2 regions of the Kribbella hippodromi genome follow, and region 2 is predicted to be linked to the other one. Evidence: riboswitches for the same ligand, from Rfam matches in the RefSeq annotation. Region 2 holds a riboswitch; the other holds the start of a gene.
The links. A riboswitch is a leader RNA that binds a small molecule or an ion and turns the genes downstream of it on or off. The one in region 2 is predicted to bind glycine.
Positions count from the first base shown of each region.

Region 1: another riboswitch for glycine. It lies ahead of gcvP (aminomethyl-transferring glycine dehydrogenase); the one in region 2 lies ahead of ABD260_RS01990 (L-serine ammonia-lyase).

Region 1 is NZ_BAAAPH010000042.1:6,625-13,828, forward strand. It holds gene ABD260_RS36850 (DUF881 domain-containing protein) at 1-81, shown strand, start outside; gene gcvH (glycine cleavage system protein GcvH) at 133-516, shown strand; gene ABD260_RS36860 (zinc-ribbon and FHA domain-containing protein) at 640-1,176, shown strand; gene ftsR (transcriptional regulator FtsR) at 1,163-1,858, shown strand; gene ABD260_RS36870 (bifunctional nuclease family protein) at 1,906-2,400, shown strand; gene ABD260_RS36875 (MerR family transcriptional regulator) at 2,685-3,251, shown strand; gene ABD260_RS36880 (dihydrodipicolinate synthase family protein) at 3,267-4,175, shown strand; glycine riboswitch at 4,191-4,280, shown strand; gene gcvP (aminomethyl-transferring glycine dehydrogenase) at 4,368-7,204, shown strand, end outside.
Region 2 is NZ_BAAAPH010000001.1:387,814-395,017, reverse strand. It holds gene ABD260_RS02005 (hypothetical protein) at 1-52, shown strand, start outside; gene ABD260_RS02000 (helix-turn-helix transcriptional regulator) at 405-1,232, opposite strand; gene ABD260_RS01995 (hypothetical protein) at 1,336-1,482, shown strand; gene ABD260_RS01990 (L-serine ammonia-lyase) at 1,469-2,842, opposite strand; glycine riboswitch at 2,923-3,015, opposite strand; gene ABD260_RS01985 (DUF3817 domain-containing protein) at 3,013-3,366, opposite strand; gene ABD260_RS01980 (alpha/beta fold hydrolase) at 3,476-4,447, shown strand; gene ABD260_RS01975 (alpha/beta hydrolase) at 4,444-4,770, shown strand; gene ABD260_RS01970 (M24B family metallopeptidase) at 4,777-5,799, opposite strand; gene ABD260_RS01960 (GntR family transcriptional regulator) at 6,284-7,021, opposite strand; gene ABD260_RS01955 (LamB/YcsF family protein) at 7,146-7,204, shown strand, end outside.

The DNA.
Region 1 (7,204 bases), on a different contig from region 2:
CTGACGAACCTCCAGATCACTGCCTTGCACGCGCCGGAGGAGCATCGTTACGCTCGCCCGGCGGCCAGCCCGACCAAGTAGCTGCCCCCTGCAGTCCGCAACGGCTCTGCAGTTTAACGAAAGGGAACGACGGTGTACCCCGAAGACCTGAAGTACACGGCCGAGCACGAGTGGGTGAAGGCTGCCGAGGAGGGACCGGTGCGGGTCGGTATCACCGACTTCGCCCAGGATCAGCTCGGCGACATCGTGTACGTGCAGCTGCCCGACGTCGGCACCGTGGTGCGGGCCGGTGACTCCTGCGGCGAGCTCGAGTCGACCAAGAGCGTGAACGATCTGTTCGCTCCGGTGAACGGCACCGTGACCGCGGTGAACGAGGCGCTCGGCGACCAGCCGGACCTGGTCAACACCGACCCGTACGGCGAGGGCTGGCTGCTCGACATCGAGGTCGAGGACGCCGCCGAGGTGGCGGCGCTGATGGATGCCGACACCTATCAGGGACAGCTCGACCAGAGCTGACAGCCAACTGATAGCGTTACCGGGCCTCAACCGCTGGTCGAGGGTTGAGGCCTATGTCCACACTGTCAATACGGGGTCTATCGAAAACGTCGCCGGACCACCGGCGATCGGGAGGATCACAGCATGCCGTTCTGCAACCAGTGCGGGCACGAGAACTCCGAGGGCAGCCGGTTCTGCTCGCAGTGCGGAGCGATGCTGCCTGGCGCGGACCGCCCGGCGGCAGCCCCGGCGACTCCCCAGCCGGTGCCCGGGGTGACCGACACCGCGATGCTGACCCCGATCGGGGCCGAGCCGGAGCCGGAGCAGACCGGTGAGCCGCTGACCGCCGACGACGAGGCCGCCGTCGGCGCGCTGCCGGCCGGGTCCGCCCTGCTCATCGTCCAGCGCGGCCCGAACGCGGGCAGCCGGTTCCTGCTCGACGTCGACGTGGTCACCGCCGGCCGGCACCCGGACAGCGACATCTTCCTCGACGACGTGACGGTGTCCCGCCGGCACGCCGAGTTCCGCCGGGACGCGTACGGCGTAAAGGTCCGCGACGTCGGCAGCCTGAACGGCACGTACGTGAACCGGGACCGGATCGACGAGGTGCTGCTGAACAACGGCGACGAGGTCCAGATCGGCAAGTACCGGCTGGTCTACTACGCCAGTGGCCAGGCCTGAGGCCGGCACCGAAGGGCCCGCCGACGGCCGCGGCATCGGCGAGGTGCTGCAGCTGCTCCAGGCCGAGTTCGCTGACGTCACGATCTCGAAGATCCGGTTCCTGGAGGCGGAAGGGCTGGTCACACCGGCCCGGACCGCTTCCGGGTACCGGAAGTTCAGTGCTGCCGACGTGGAGCGGTTGCGGTACGTACTGACCGCGCAACGCGACCAGTACCTGCCGCTCAAGGTGATCAAGGAACACCTCGGCGCGATCGACCGCGGCTTGCGTCCGGCCGCCGCCGGTCCGCCGGTGGCGCCGGCTTCGTTGCCGCAGACACCCGGTCAGCCGGTCGCGGACGATTTCGGTGCCGCGAGCACCGAGTTGCGGCTGACCCGCGAGGAGCTCCGGACCGCCGCGGGCGTCTCCGCCGAGTTGCTCGGTGAGCTGGAGAGCCACGGCCTGGTGGTGGCCAGCGGCAACCATTACTCCGGCGACGCGATCGTGATCGCCCAGGTCGCCGCCGAGCTGGCCGGCTACGGCCTCGAGCCGCGGCACCTGCGCGCGTTCCGTACTGCCGCCGATCGCGAAGTCGGCCTGATCGAGCAGGTCACCGGCCCGCGCCGGACCGACCAGACCGCGGAGCTGGCCGCCCTCACCGTCCGCCTGCACACCGCTCTGGTCCGCTCCCGCCTCCCACGCTGACCCGCGCTGATATCCGCTCTGGGTTGACCGCGGAGTAGGCTGAAGGTGTGCGCGAAGTCGACGTGGTCGGAGTCCGGGTTGAGATGCCCTCGAGTCAGCCGATCGTGCTGTTGCGGGAGGTCGGTGGGGAGCGGTATCTGCCGATCTGGATCGGCGCTGCCGAGGCAAGTGCGATCGCTTTCGCCCAGCAAGGGATGGAACCACCCAGGCCGCTGACCCACGACCTGTTCGCCGAGACGCTCCGGGTGCTCGGGCACACCCTCAGTCAGGTCCGGATCGTGAACCTGACCGACGGCGTGTTCGAGGCGATCCTGGTGTTCGACGACAAGACGGAGATCTCCGCGCGGCCGTCGGACTCGATCGCGCTCGCGCTGCGCACCGGCACGCCGGTGTTCTGCACCGAGGAGATCCTGGCCGAGGCCGGGATCCCCGTCCCGGAGAGTGAGACGGACGGCGCCGACGAGGTCGTGGAGGAAGAGGAGGTCGAGCGGTTCCGGGAGTTCCTCGACCAGGTGACTCCGGAGGACTTCGACAAGAGCTGAGCCGCTGGTTCCGGCCGCCCACGGCAGGATCGGTGCGGGATTGGTACAAGATCGGCTAAGTAACGATTCGTACGGCGGTCGCGACACGCTCTCGGCTCGATGCGGTTGTCGTTGACCCGGTTCGGGCGGCGGCTTACCGTGAAGAAGTCGTGGGGTGCTGTCACTCCACGCAGATGGCTCGTACCAGTCGGTATCCAAGCAGTATCCAGGGAGGCTCAGGCGTGACACGCACCGGCGACACGGATCTGACGGCGCAGTCGACGTCCGACGCGCACGCCGAGGCCATGGCGGCCGCGGAGGCTTCCGCCGGGGTCCAGGGTCTGTTGTTCGACGACGACCTGCGGCCGATGCCGGAGGACGTCGGGTTCCGCGGCCCGACCGCGTGCGCCGCGGCCGGGATCACCTACCGGCAGCTCGACTACTGGGCGCGGACCGGTCTCGTCTCGCCTTCGGTCCGGCCGGCCACCGGCTCCGGGACGCAACGTCTGTACGGCTTCCGCGACGTCCTGTTGCTGAAGGTGATCAAGCGGCTGCTCGACGCCGGGATCTCGCTGCAGCAGATCCGGACCGCGATCGCGCACCTGAGCAAGCGCGGCTTCGACGACCTGACCCAGATCACGCTGATGAGCGACGGCGCGTCGGTGTACATGTGCAGCTCGCCGGACGAGGTGATCGACCTGCTGGCCGGCGGCCAGGGTGTCTTCGGGATCGCGCTCGGCGGTGTCTGGCGTGAGGTCGAGGGTTCACTGTCCGAGCTGCCGACCGAGCGGGCCGACGGTCACGACGACGGCGACTCCGAGTCGCACACCGACGAACTCGCCGCGCGCCGTCGCGCCCGGATGACAGGCTGACGTAACGTACGTCCCGTGCGCCCACTCACTGCCGACTCGCTCCGCGGTGTGTGGGCGACGTTGTTGCTGCCGCTGAACCCGGACGACTCGATCGACTTCAGCCGGCTCGAAGCTCAAGCTGAGACTTTGACCAGGACGACAGTCGACGGGCTCTACGCGCATGGCACGGCCGGGGAGTTTCAAACGCTCACCGAAGCCGAGTTCGACCGGATCAACGAGCTGCTGGCGGGCGCCGACAAACCGTTCCAGCTCGGCGCGAGTCACCCGTCGGCCCAAGTGCAGCTCGGACGCGTACGACGTGCCGCGAGGTTGTCGCCCGGTGCGATCCAGGTCATCGTCCCGGACTGGCTTCCGCTGAACGCGTACGAAGTGCTCGACTTCCTTCGCCGGACTGCCGATGCGGCCGATGGCGTACCACTCGTGCTGTACAACCCGCCCCACGCGAAGACCACGATCGGTCCGCGGCAACTGGGTGAGCTCGCGGAAGCCGTACCAAGTCTGATCGGCTTGAAGACCGCCGGTGGTGACAAGGCGTGGTTCGACGAAGCGCTGCAGTCAGGATTGTCGATCTTCGTGCCCGGTCATTTCCTGGCGAGCATGTCGTCACTCGGCGCGCACGGCAGTTACTCGAACGTCGCGGCGCTCTCACCGAACGGTGCGGTGAAGTACGCCACCGATCTGGATGTCGAGCGGCGGATCGGTGAGTTCTTCGCCGCGCATGTCGCGCCGCTGCAGAAGGCCGGCCTGTCGAACCCGGCGCTGGACAAGTTCCTGGCCGCGGTCGGGGACTGGGCGGTGGGGGACTGGGACGACGCCGGGACGCGGGTGCGCTGGCCGATGCAGTCGGCCACGGCCGAGCAGGTCGCGGCGGCGCGGCCGGACGCCCGCAGGCTGCTGCCCGAACTGTTCCCGGATTCCTGGTAGCCTCGGTTCAGCCGTACACAACACTCGGGAGAGACCCGTGTCATCGGGCGCCGAAGGGGCAATTCCTCCCCGGAACCTCTCAGGCCCATGGACCGAGTGTCACAGGCGACTCTGGAGCGTTGCGCGCGAGACCGCGCGCGGGTGACAGAGGGGGAGGCGACCGGACGCATTTGCCAGCAACGGAGCCTCTAGATGAACAACTCACCGCAGCTTTCGGCGACCTTCGCCGACCGGCACATCGGGCCGCGCCCGGACGAGATCGCCCGGATGGTCGAGCTCCTCGGGTACGCCGACGTGGACGCGCTGGTCGACGCGGCGGTCCCGGCTTCGATCCGCTCCGCCGAGCCGCTGCGGCTGCCGGAGCCGGCCTCCGAGGTGGACGCGCTCACGGAGCTCCGCCAGCTCGCCGCCCGCAACAACGTCGCCACCTCGATGATCGGCCAGGGGTACTACGGCACCTTCACCCCGTCGGTCATCGTCCGCCGTCTGGTCGAGAACCCGGCCTGGTACACCGCGTACACGCCGTACCAGCCGGAGATCTCCCAGGGCCGGCTCGAGGCGCTGCTGAACTTCCAGACCGTCGTCTCCGACCTGACCGGCCTGCCGACCGCGAACGCGTCGCTGCTCGACGAGGGCACCGCGGCCGCCGAGGCGATGACGCTGGCCCACCGCTCGAACAAGAAGAGCAAGTCCGACCGGTTCCTGGTCGACGCGGACTGCTTCGCGCAGACGATCGCGGTGGTGCGTACGCGCGCCGAGGCCCTTGGCATCGAGGTTGTCGTCGCCGACACCACCGACGGTCTGCCGGCGGGCGACTTCTTCGGGTTCCTGGTGCAGTACCCGGGTTCGAACGGTGCTGTCCGTGACCTGAAGCCGCTGATCGAGGCGGCGCACGAGGGCGGCGCATTGGTTGCCGTCGCTTCCGATCTGCTCGCGCTGACGGTGCTCGAGGCACCGGGTGAGGCCGGCGCGGACATCGTCATCGGGTCGTCGCAGCGCTTCGGCGTACCGCTCTTCTACGGCGGTCCGCACGCCGGCTTCATGTCCGTACGCTCCGGTCTCGAGCGGTCGTTGCCCGGTCGCCTGGTCGGCGTGTCGATCGACGCCGACGGCGCCCCGGCGTACCGGCTGGCGCTGCAGACGCGTGAGCAGCACATCCGGCGTGAAAAGGCGACGTCCAACATCTGTACGGCGCAGGTCCTGCTCGCCGTGGTCGCGTCGATGTACGCCGTGTACCACGGTCCGGAAGGGCTTCGCGCGATCGCGGAGCGGGTGCACTCGTACGCGGGCAAGCTCGCCGCGTCGCTGCGCGCGGGCGGGGTCGAGGTCGTACACAGCGACTTCTTCGACACGGTGCTCGCGCGCGTGCCTGGCAGTGCCGCCGATGTCGTGGACGCCGCCCGGCAGAACGGCATCTGGCTGCGGCTCGTCGACGCGGATCACGTCGGCATCTCCTGCGACGAGAAGACCGATGTCGCCACGCTGACCCGGGTCTGCCAGTCGTTCGGCGTCCAGTACGACGACACGCTCGACGCCGGCGCGATCGCGGTACCGCGGACGACCGAGTACCTGACGCACCCGGTCTTCAACACGCACCGGTCCGAGACGTCGATGCTGCGGTACCTGCGCAAGCTGTCCGACATGGACTACGCGCTGGACCGCGGGATGATCCCGCTCGGGTCCTGCACGATGAAGCTGAACGCGACCACCGAGATGGAGCCGGTGACCTGGCCGGAGTTCGCGGATCTGCATCCGTTCGCGCCGGTGGAGGACGCGGCCGGGTACGTGAAGCTGATCGGTCAGCTGGAGCGCTGGCTGGCCGAGGTCACCGGGTACGCGAAGGTGTCGATCCAGCCGAACGCCGGATCCCAGGGCGAGCTGGCCGGGCTGCTCGCGATTCGCGGGTACCACCACGGCCGCGACGACTTCGAGCGGAACATCTGCCTGATCCCGGCCAGCGCGCACGGGACCAACGCGGCGTCCGCGGTGATGGCCGGGATGAAGGTGGTCGTTGTCAAGGGCAACGACGACGGCACGATCGACCTGGACGACCTGCGAGCGAAGGCGGACGAGCACAGCACGAAGCTCGCCGCGATCATGATCACGTACCCGTCGACCCACGGCGTGTACGAGGAGAGTGTCCGCGAGGTCTGCAAGATCGTCCACGACCACGGCGGCCAGGTGTACGTCGACGGGGCGAACCTGAACGCGCTGCTCGGTCTCGCGCAGCCGGGTGAGTTCGGTGGCGATGTCAGCCATCTGAACCTGCACAAGACGTTCTGCATCCCGCACGGTGGCGGCGGTCCGGGCGTCGGTCCGGTCGCGGTCGCGGCGCATCTGGCCCCGTACCTGCCGAACCATCCGCTGCTCGACCAGGCCGGTCCGGAGTCGGGCGTCGGTCCGATCAGCGCCGCGCCGTTCGGTTCCGCGGGCGTGCTGGCGATCTCGTGGGCGTACATCCGGATGATGGGCGCCGAGGGCCTGACCGCCGCGACCAAGGCGGCCGTGCTGACCGCGAACTACGTGGCGAAGCGGCTCGAGGGTGCGTTCCCGGTGCTGTACACCGGCGAGAACGGCCTGGTCGCGCACGAGTGCATCCTCGACCTGCGGCCGATGACCAAGGAGACCGGCATCTCCGTCGACGACGTCGCGAAGCGGCTGATCGACTACGGTTTCCACGCCCCGACGATGTCGTTCCCGGTCGCCGGCACCCTGATGGTCGAGCCGACCGAGTCCGAGGACCTCGGCGAACTCGACCGGTTCTGCGACGCGATGATCGCGATCCGGCACGAGATCGACCGGGTCGCGGCCGGCGAGTGGCCAGCCACCGACAACCCGCTGGTAAACGCGCCGCACACGGCCGAATCCGTCATCAACGACAAGTGGGACCACCACTACACCCGCGAGGAAGCCGCCTTCCCCCGCTCCGTGGACCGCGCCGCCAAGTACTGGCCACCGGTCCGCCGAATCGACGGCGCCCACGGCGACCGCAACCTCATCTGCTCCTGCCCCTCCCCAGAGGCCTTCCA
Region 2 (7,204 bases):
CGCGGTCGGCGTCGGCGTGTGCGGGATCCGCGGCAGGTTCTCCGTCGGCTGACCAGGCTGCAACCCCGCGACCGGGCTGACCGGCTCAGGCCCGCCACCACCGCCTGGCAGCGGCAACAAACCCGCCCCGATCCGCGGCCCGCCGAACAACGCGACCAGGACCAGGACGAGGTATCCGAGCAGCAGGAGGCCGGCGCCGGTGGCGACCTGTCGCAGGCGCCGCGGGTTCTGCCAGGGCGGTCGGCGGGAAGCCGTGGCAGAGATCGGATTCACAAGTCCCGCAGGTTATCGGCTGAAAGGTCGTTTGAAACAGTCCTTGGAGCAAATTCCACCGCAGCCCGCACCAATTCAAGAATGTCATACCGTTTACGCGACAGTAGGAATGCATTCCGTTAGCTGACAGCTCAGGTCAGCGCTTGCAACCCGATCACCGACAACAACCGCAACTTCTCCGCCGCCTCGGTCCCAGGCGCCGCGGTGTACACGACGATCCGCAAATCACTGCCCGGTACCGCCAGCACATCGCAGTCGATGCTGAAGTCACCCACCTCAGGGTGCCGGATCGTCTTCCGCTCGGACCGATGGAATCCGACCACCCGCTCGTCCCACAAGCGCGCGAACTCGGCGTACCCGCGGAGTTCTTCGATCAGCGCCCGCAGTTCCGGGTCCTGTGGATAACGCGCCAGCGAAGCGCGGAGATCCGTGACCATCGCGTTCCGGAATTCGCGCTGCTGTTCCGGCGTCTGCACGATCCGCCCGCCCGGCTCGGTGAAATTCCGGTAGATGATGTTCCGCCGCCGGCCCTGGAATCGCGACGGGTCACCGGACATCGCCGCGAACAGCGGATTCCAGGTGATCATCGTCCAGGCGGCGTCGCACACGCAGAGCGGCGCGCCCTCCAGCTGGTCGACGATCCGCTGCACACCTGGCGGAATGTACGCAGACACGCGCCCGGGTGACGGCTCCACCTCACCGGCCAGTACGAACAGATGGTTGCGCTCGGCATCGGACAACCGAAGCGCCCGCGCCAGTGCCGACAACACCTGCACCGACGGCGACTCCGCCCGCCCCTGCTCCAGCCGCACGATGTAGTCCACCGACAACCCCGCCAGCTGAGCCAGCTCCTCCCGCCGCAACCCGGGCGCCCGCCGCCGTCCACCCACCGCCAACCCAACCTGCTCCGGCGTCACCCGATCCCGCCAACCATGCAACGTCCGCCCGAGCTCACCCATACAAGCCAGTATCCCGCCCCCACCCACCCACAACCTGGTACTGCCGTTCCCTAGGAAATCGTGGGTACTACCTGGTCGACACCGGCAGCGAGAGGGTGGACCCATGACCACAACACTCATCACCGGCGCAAACCGCGGCCTCGGCTACGAAACAGCCAAGCAACTGGTGTCCGCCGGCCACACCGTCTACCTGGAGCCTGCACGGCACGGTGCCGTGGTGACCGAGAGGACGCCGATCAGCATTCGATGACGTTGACGGCGAGGCCGCCGCGGGAGGTCTCCTTGTATTTGATCTTCATGTCAGCGCCGGTCTCGCGCATCGTCTTGATCACCTTGTCCAGGGTGACCACGTGGACGCCGTCGCCGTGCATCGCCATCCGGGCGGCGTTGATCGCCTTCACCGACGCCATCGCGTTTCGTTCGATGCACGGGATCTGGACCAGGCCGCCGACCGGGTCGCAGGTCAGGCCGAGATTGTGTTCCATCGCGATCTCGGCCGCGTTCTCGACCTGCTGGGGCGTACCGCCGAGCACCTCGCACAGTCCGGCCGCGGCCATCGAGCAGGCCGAACCGACCTCCCCCTGACAGCCGACCTCGGCGCCGGAGATCGACGCGTTCTCCTTGTACAGGACGCCGATCGCTCCGGCCGCGAGCAGGAACCGGACCGCGCCGTCCTCGGTCGAGCCCGGCACGAACCGGCGGTAGTAGTGCAGCACGGCCGGGATGATGCCCGCGGCACCGTTCGTCGGCGCGGTGACGATCCGTCCGCCCGAAGCGTTCTGCTCGTTGACGGCGAGCGCGAACAGGTTCACCCAGTCCATCACCTTCAACGGATCCACCGACCACGGGTCCTGCGACAGCTTCTGGTGCAGGGCGTGCGCGCGGCGCGGCACCTTCAGCCCGCCGGGCAGGATGCCCTCGGTCTCGCAGCCCTCGCGGACGCAGTCCTGCATGACCTGCCAGATCCGCAGCAGCCCGTCCCGGATCTCGTCCTCGGTCCGCCAGGCCAGCTCGTTGGCGAGCATCACCTCGCTGATCGACAGCTGGGACTCCCGGCACCGGTCGAGCAGCTCTGCACCGGTGGTGAACGGGTACTTCAGCGGGGTGGTGTCCGGCACGATCCGATCGCCCGCGGCCGCGTTCTCGTCGACGACGAACCCGCCGCCGACCGAGTAGTAAGTACGCTCCCGCAGCACCGCGCCGACGGCATCGCGCGCCGCGAAGATCATCCCGTTGGGGTGGTACGGAAGTGCTTTGCGCCGGTGCATCACCAGGTCGGTGTGCTCGTCGAACGCGATCTCGTGCGTACCCGCCAGGGCCAGCCGGCCGCGTTCGCGGATCGTCTCGACCCGGGCGTCGACGGAGTGCGTGACCACGGTCTCGGGGTCGGCGCCCTCCAGCCCCAGCAGCACCGCCTTGTTGCTGCCGTGCCCGTGCCCGGTCGCGCCGAGTGAGCCGAAGAGCTGCGCGCTGATCGTGGTGGTCGCGGTCAGCAGGCCGTCATCGGCCAGACCGAGCGCGAAGGTACGGGCCGCTCGCATCGGTCCCACGGTGTGGGAGCTCGACGGGCCGATCCCGATACTGAACAGGTCGAAGACACTGATCGCCATCGTGTGGAGGTTCCTTCCGGTCGCCGTTGACCGTTTGGTGTCCTCCCCGTTCTGTTGGGCGGAGTGCCCTCCAGAGGTGCCTCGCCCGTGCGGTGAAGGTGCCTGAGAGATTCTTGGGGAGAGTTGCTCCTACGGCGCCTGGGCCGGACCCAGGACTCTCCCGCACGGGTTCATGCGGCTGTTGAGTTGACTTCCGCTGTGGACGGTACGGCGACGCCACGCCCGGCGTCAATCCGGCCCGTCTTCACCGCCCAGATCTCGAAGAACCAGGTGAACAGCGGGGGAACACTCGCTGCCAGTGCGGCCAGGGTGACCGGCCAGGACCAGCGCAGTGGGCCGCGTACGGCCAGTACGGTCGCCACGTACACGACGAAGATGCCGCCGTGGATCGGGCCGAAGATCTTCACCCCGACCTCGTTGTCGGACAGGACGTATTTGAACAGCATGCCGATCAGCAACCCGGTCCACGAGATCGCCTCGGCGATCGCCACCGTCCGGAACCACCTGGCGTATTTGGTACTCATCAAGGACCGACCCTAACAACACTTTCAAGGGCTCGTTGGGTTACTGCCCCGGGTCGGCTGGGGCTCGTCCCCGATGCCGCGAGCAAGCGATTGCCGAAGGATCGGCGGCATGACTTTCTCCCGACGTGCCCTGGCCGGTGCGACCGTGCTCGGAGCACTCGCCGCCGGCCTGACGGCACTCCCGGCGGTCGCGGCCGCCAAGCCGCAGGTGCAGTGGACCGACTGCAAACCCGAAGGCAAGGACAAGCCCGCCGACGTGCAGGGCTCCCAGTGCGCGACGCTCCGGCTGCCGGTCGACTGGCGTGACCCCAGCGGGCCGACGTTCGACCTCGCGATCGCCCGCCGCACCGCCAAGGTCCCCAGCGAACGCGTCGGCGTCCTGGTCTTCGGCCCGGGCGGTCCCGGCGACTCCGGCGTCGACCGGATCAAGACCGGGATCGACCGCTTCAGTACTGACCTGCAGGACCGTTTCGACATCGTCAGCTTCGACCCGCGCGGAGTGGCCCGCAGCAACCCGGTGCGCTGCTCGGCGGAGCTACTCGCCAAACAGCCGTCTCCGATCATCAAGAGCGCGGCCGAGTTCAGTACGACCATCAGCTACAACCAGCAGCTCGCCAAGGACTGCCGTACGAACACCGGCCCGCTGTACGACCACCTCGACACCTGGCAGACCGTCCGTGACGTCGACGCGATCCGCCGGGTGCTCGGTGAATCCAAGATCACGTTCCACGGCAGCTCGTACGGCACGGTGCTCGGCGGGCAGTACGCGGAGACGTACCCCAACCGCGTACGCGCCATGGTCCTGGAGAGTGTGAGCGACCACAGCACGAACTCCACCCGCGCGTTCCTCGATGACCAGGCGGCCGCGGCACAGGACTCGTTCGACGAGTTCGTGAAGTGGTGTGACGCCACGACGACCTGTGCATTGCACGGCCAGGACGTCCACGCCGTGTGGGCGGACCAGCTCGCCAAGTCCGCTGATCCGTACAAACTGAGCTTTGTCGTGTTCAAGCTGCTCTACGGCCCGCAGTGGTCCAAGCTCGCGGACACGCTCGCGTGGCCCGCAACAACCAGGACATGAAGTGCCCGGGTCAGCTGACGGCGGTGTCCATCTGTCTCGGTGCACCGAAGGCCAACAACCCCCAGCACGTGCTGAAGGTGCGCGGCCTGAAGACCCCGGTACTACTGGCGAACGCGATCCACGACCCGGCAACCGGATACGACTGGGCGCGCAGCGTGGCACGGCAGCTCGGCCGGAGCGGCGTACTGCTCACGTACGAAGGCTGGGGCCACGGAAGCTACTCGAAGGGCACCTGCATGCAGAGCACGGTCGACAAGTACCTGATCTCACTGGACGTGCCACGGCGAGGCACCAGCTGCCCCGCCGTTGCACCGGTTGGCTGACGGTACTTACTTCCCGGGCAGGTGCGACCGGGTCCACTGCTCCAGACCGTCTGTGGTGATCGGCAGGTCCTCTGTCAGGATCTCCAGGCGGTCGGAGTGGACGACGACGTTGTCCTCGATCCGGATGCCGATGCCGCGCAGCTCCGGCGGGACGGTCTCGTCGTTCGGGTGGAAGTACAGGCCCGGCTCGACCGCGAGCGCCATCCCGGCCTCGATCGTGCCGGCGAAGTACGCCTCCGGCCGGGACGCGTCGCAGTCGTGCACGTCGAGACCGATGTAGTGACCTGTGCCGCAGACGATGTACCGCCGGTGCTGCTGGCCGTCGGGACCGAGCAGCTCGTCGAGCGACACGTCGAGCAGACCCCAGTCGCGCAGCCCTTCGGCCAGCACCCGCAGCGCTTCGTACTGGAAGGCCCGGTACGGCGCCCCGACCTTGACCGCGTCGAGTGAGGCGAGCTGCGCCTTGTGCACCAGGTCGTGTACCTGCCGCTGCGCCGCGGTGTACTCGCCCGTGGCCGGGAAGGTCCGGGTGACATCCGCGGTGTAGAGCGTCCGGGTCTCGACGCCTGCGTCCAGCAGGATCACGTCGCCTTCGTTCACCGGCCCGTCGTTGCGGACCCAGTGCAGCACGGGTGCATGGTTGCCCGAAGCAACGATCGACGCGTACCCGACACCGTTGCCGGCGGTCCGGGCGCGGCGGTCGAACGTACCCTGCAGCCAGCGCTCGCCGCCGCCCCGGATCGCCTCCGGCAGCTCACTGGCCACGTCGCCGAACGCGAGCACGCTCGCGGCGACGGCCTCGCGCAGCTGGTCAAGCTCCCAGTCGTCCTTGATCCGGCGCAGCTCGGCGAGGGTCTGGCGGAGCGAGTTGCCGTCGGTCGGCGAGGTCCGGACCAGCGCGTCGAGCATCGGCTCGACGCCGGGGACGGACAGGATGAACGGCACCGCCCCGCGGACCGCGGCCGGCAGCTCCTCGATCGGGCGGCAGGCAATCTGCAGTGCGTCCGACCAGTCCTTCAGGCCCGGCACCGGGCAAGTCGGAGGCCAAGCGGTCTTAGGAAGACAACTCACAAGACCAACTCCTTGGCTCACAGAACGACATGGCTACGATCCGACTTGTCCCCCGAGATCACCAGCACCGAACCCTCGGCCTGGCAGCCGGTCAGCCAGACGAAGTCGCTGTCCGCGCGGAACTGGTAGTCGGTGTCGTTCGACCGGACCGGCGCACGGCCGGCCGCGAGCGCGATCCGGCGGCCCGGCAGCGCGGCGGCCAGCTTCCGCCGGTGCTCGGCGGCCGCCTCGGCGAGCCCGTCCGGCACCGTGACGGTCCGGTCCACCGGCCCCCAGCCGCGGGAGATGAAGTCCCGGAAGCCCTTCGAATCGATCGGGCGGTACGACTTCGGGGTCTGATCGGTCCGGGCGTCATCGGTCATGAGCTGTGCTCCCCTTTGCAGCTGACGAGTTTCCAGCTCATCAACTCAGGTTTTCGCTTGCCGACGCAAGCCCTTATCCGCTAACGCGCGCGGAAGGCGGCGAGGATGCGCTGCTCGGAGTCCAGCAGGTACTCGTGCAGGTCCGCGGCGGCCTCGTCGTACTTCCTGGCTTCGAGCAGCTCCAGCAGCGCCCGGTTCCGCCCGATGTACGGCTCGTGCAGCTCGCGCGGGGCCGCGATCACGTGGAAGAGGAGTCGCAACTCCGCAAGCAGCCGGCCGGTCACCGCATTCATCCGGCTGCTTCCGGCCAGGCCGATCAGTTGCTGGTGGAAGCGCATGTTCGCCGTACCGACTGCCGGCCAATCGTCCGCTTTCGCGGCGGCCTCGGCCGCGTCGACCTCGTCCCGCAAGAGCACGAGTCGCTCCGCCGGAACCTCCGGGTCGAGCGCAGTCAGGCCGCGGACGACATCCACCTCCAGTACGCGGCGCAACCGGTACAGGTCGATCACGTCGTGCTCGCCCAGCTCCGGGACGAAGACGCCGCGATGCAGCTTGTAGACCAGCAGACCCTCGTGGGTGAGCAGCCGGAAGGCCTCCCGCAGCGTGTTCCGGCTGACCTCGAGGACCTCGGTCAGCTCGACCTCGGACAACTGGGCGCCGGGCGGCAGTGCGCCCTCGGTGATGCTCCGGCGGAGGATGTCCGCGGCGCGCTCGGCCGAGCTGCTGCGGTCCAGCCGCGCGACATCGGCGGCCACGGTCCGCAGCCACGCCTGCCGCCCGGTCTCCCGCTGCATCCCCTCGGCCCCAGGCGTACTCATGCCCCGATCATCCCGCACTCAGGGTGAAAAGCGGAACAGCGCTTGCCGGATTGTTGAACAATCTCTAGGCTCGGACCAACGGACCAGGCCGGAGTTTCGGCAGGCAGGACGTGCGGAGGTGGCGATGGATCTGAACGCGGATCTCGGCGAAGGCTTCGGCTCCTGGCCGATGGGTGACGACAG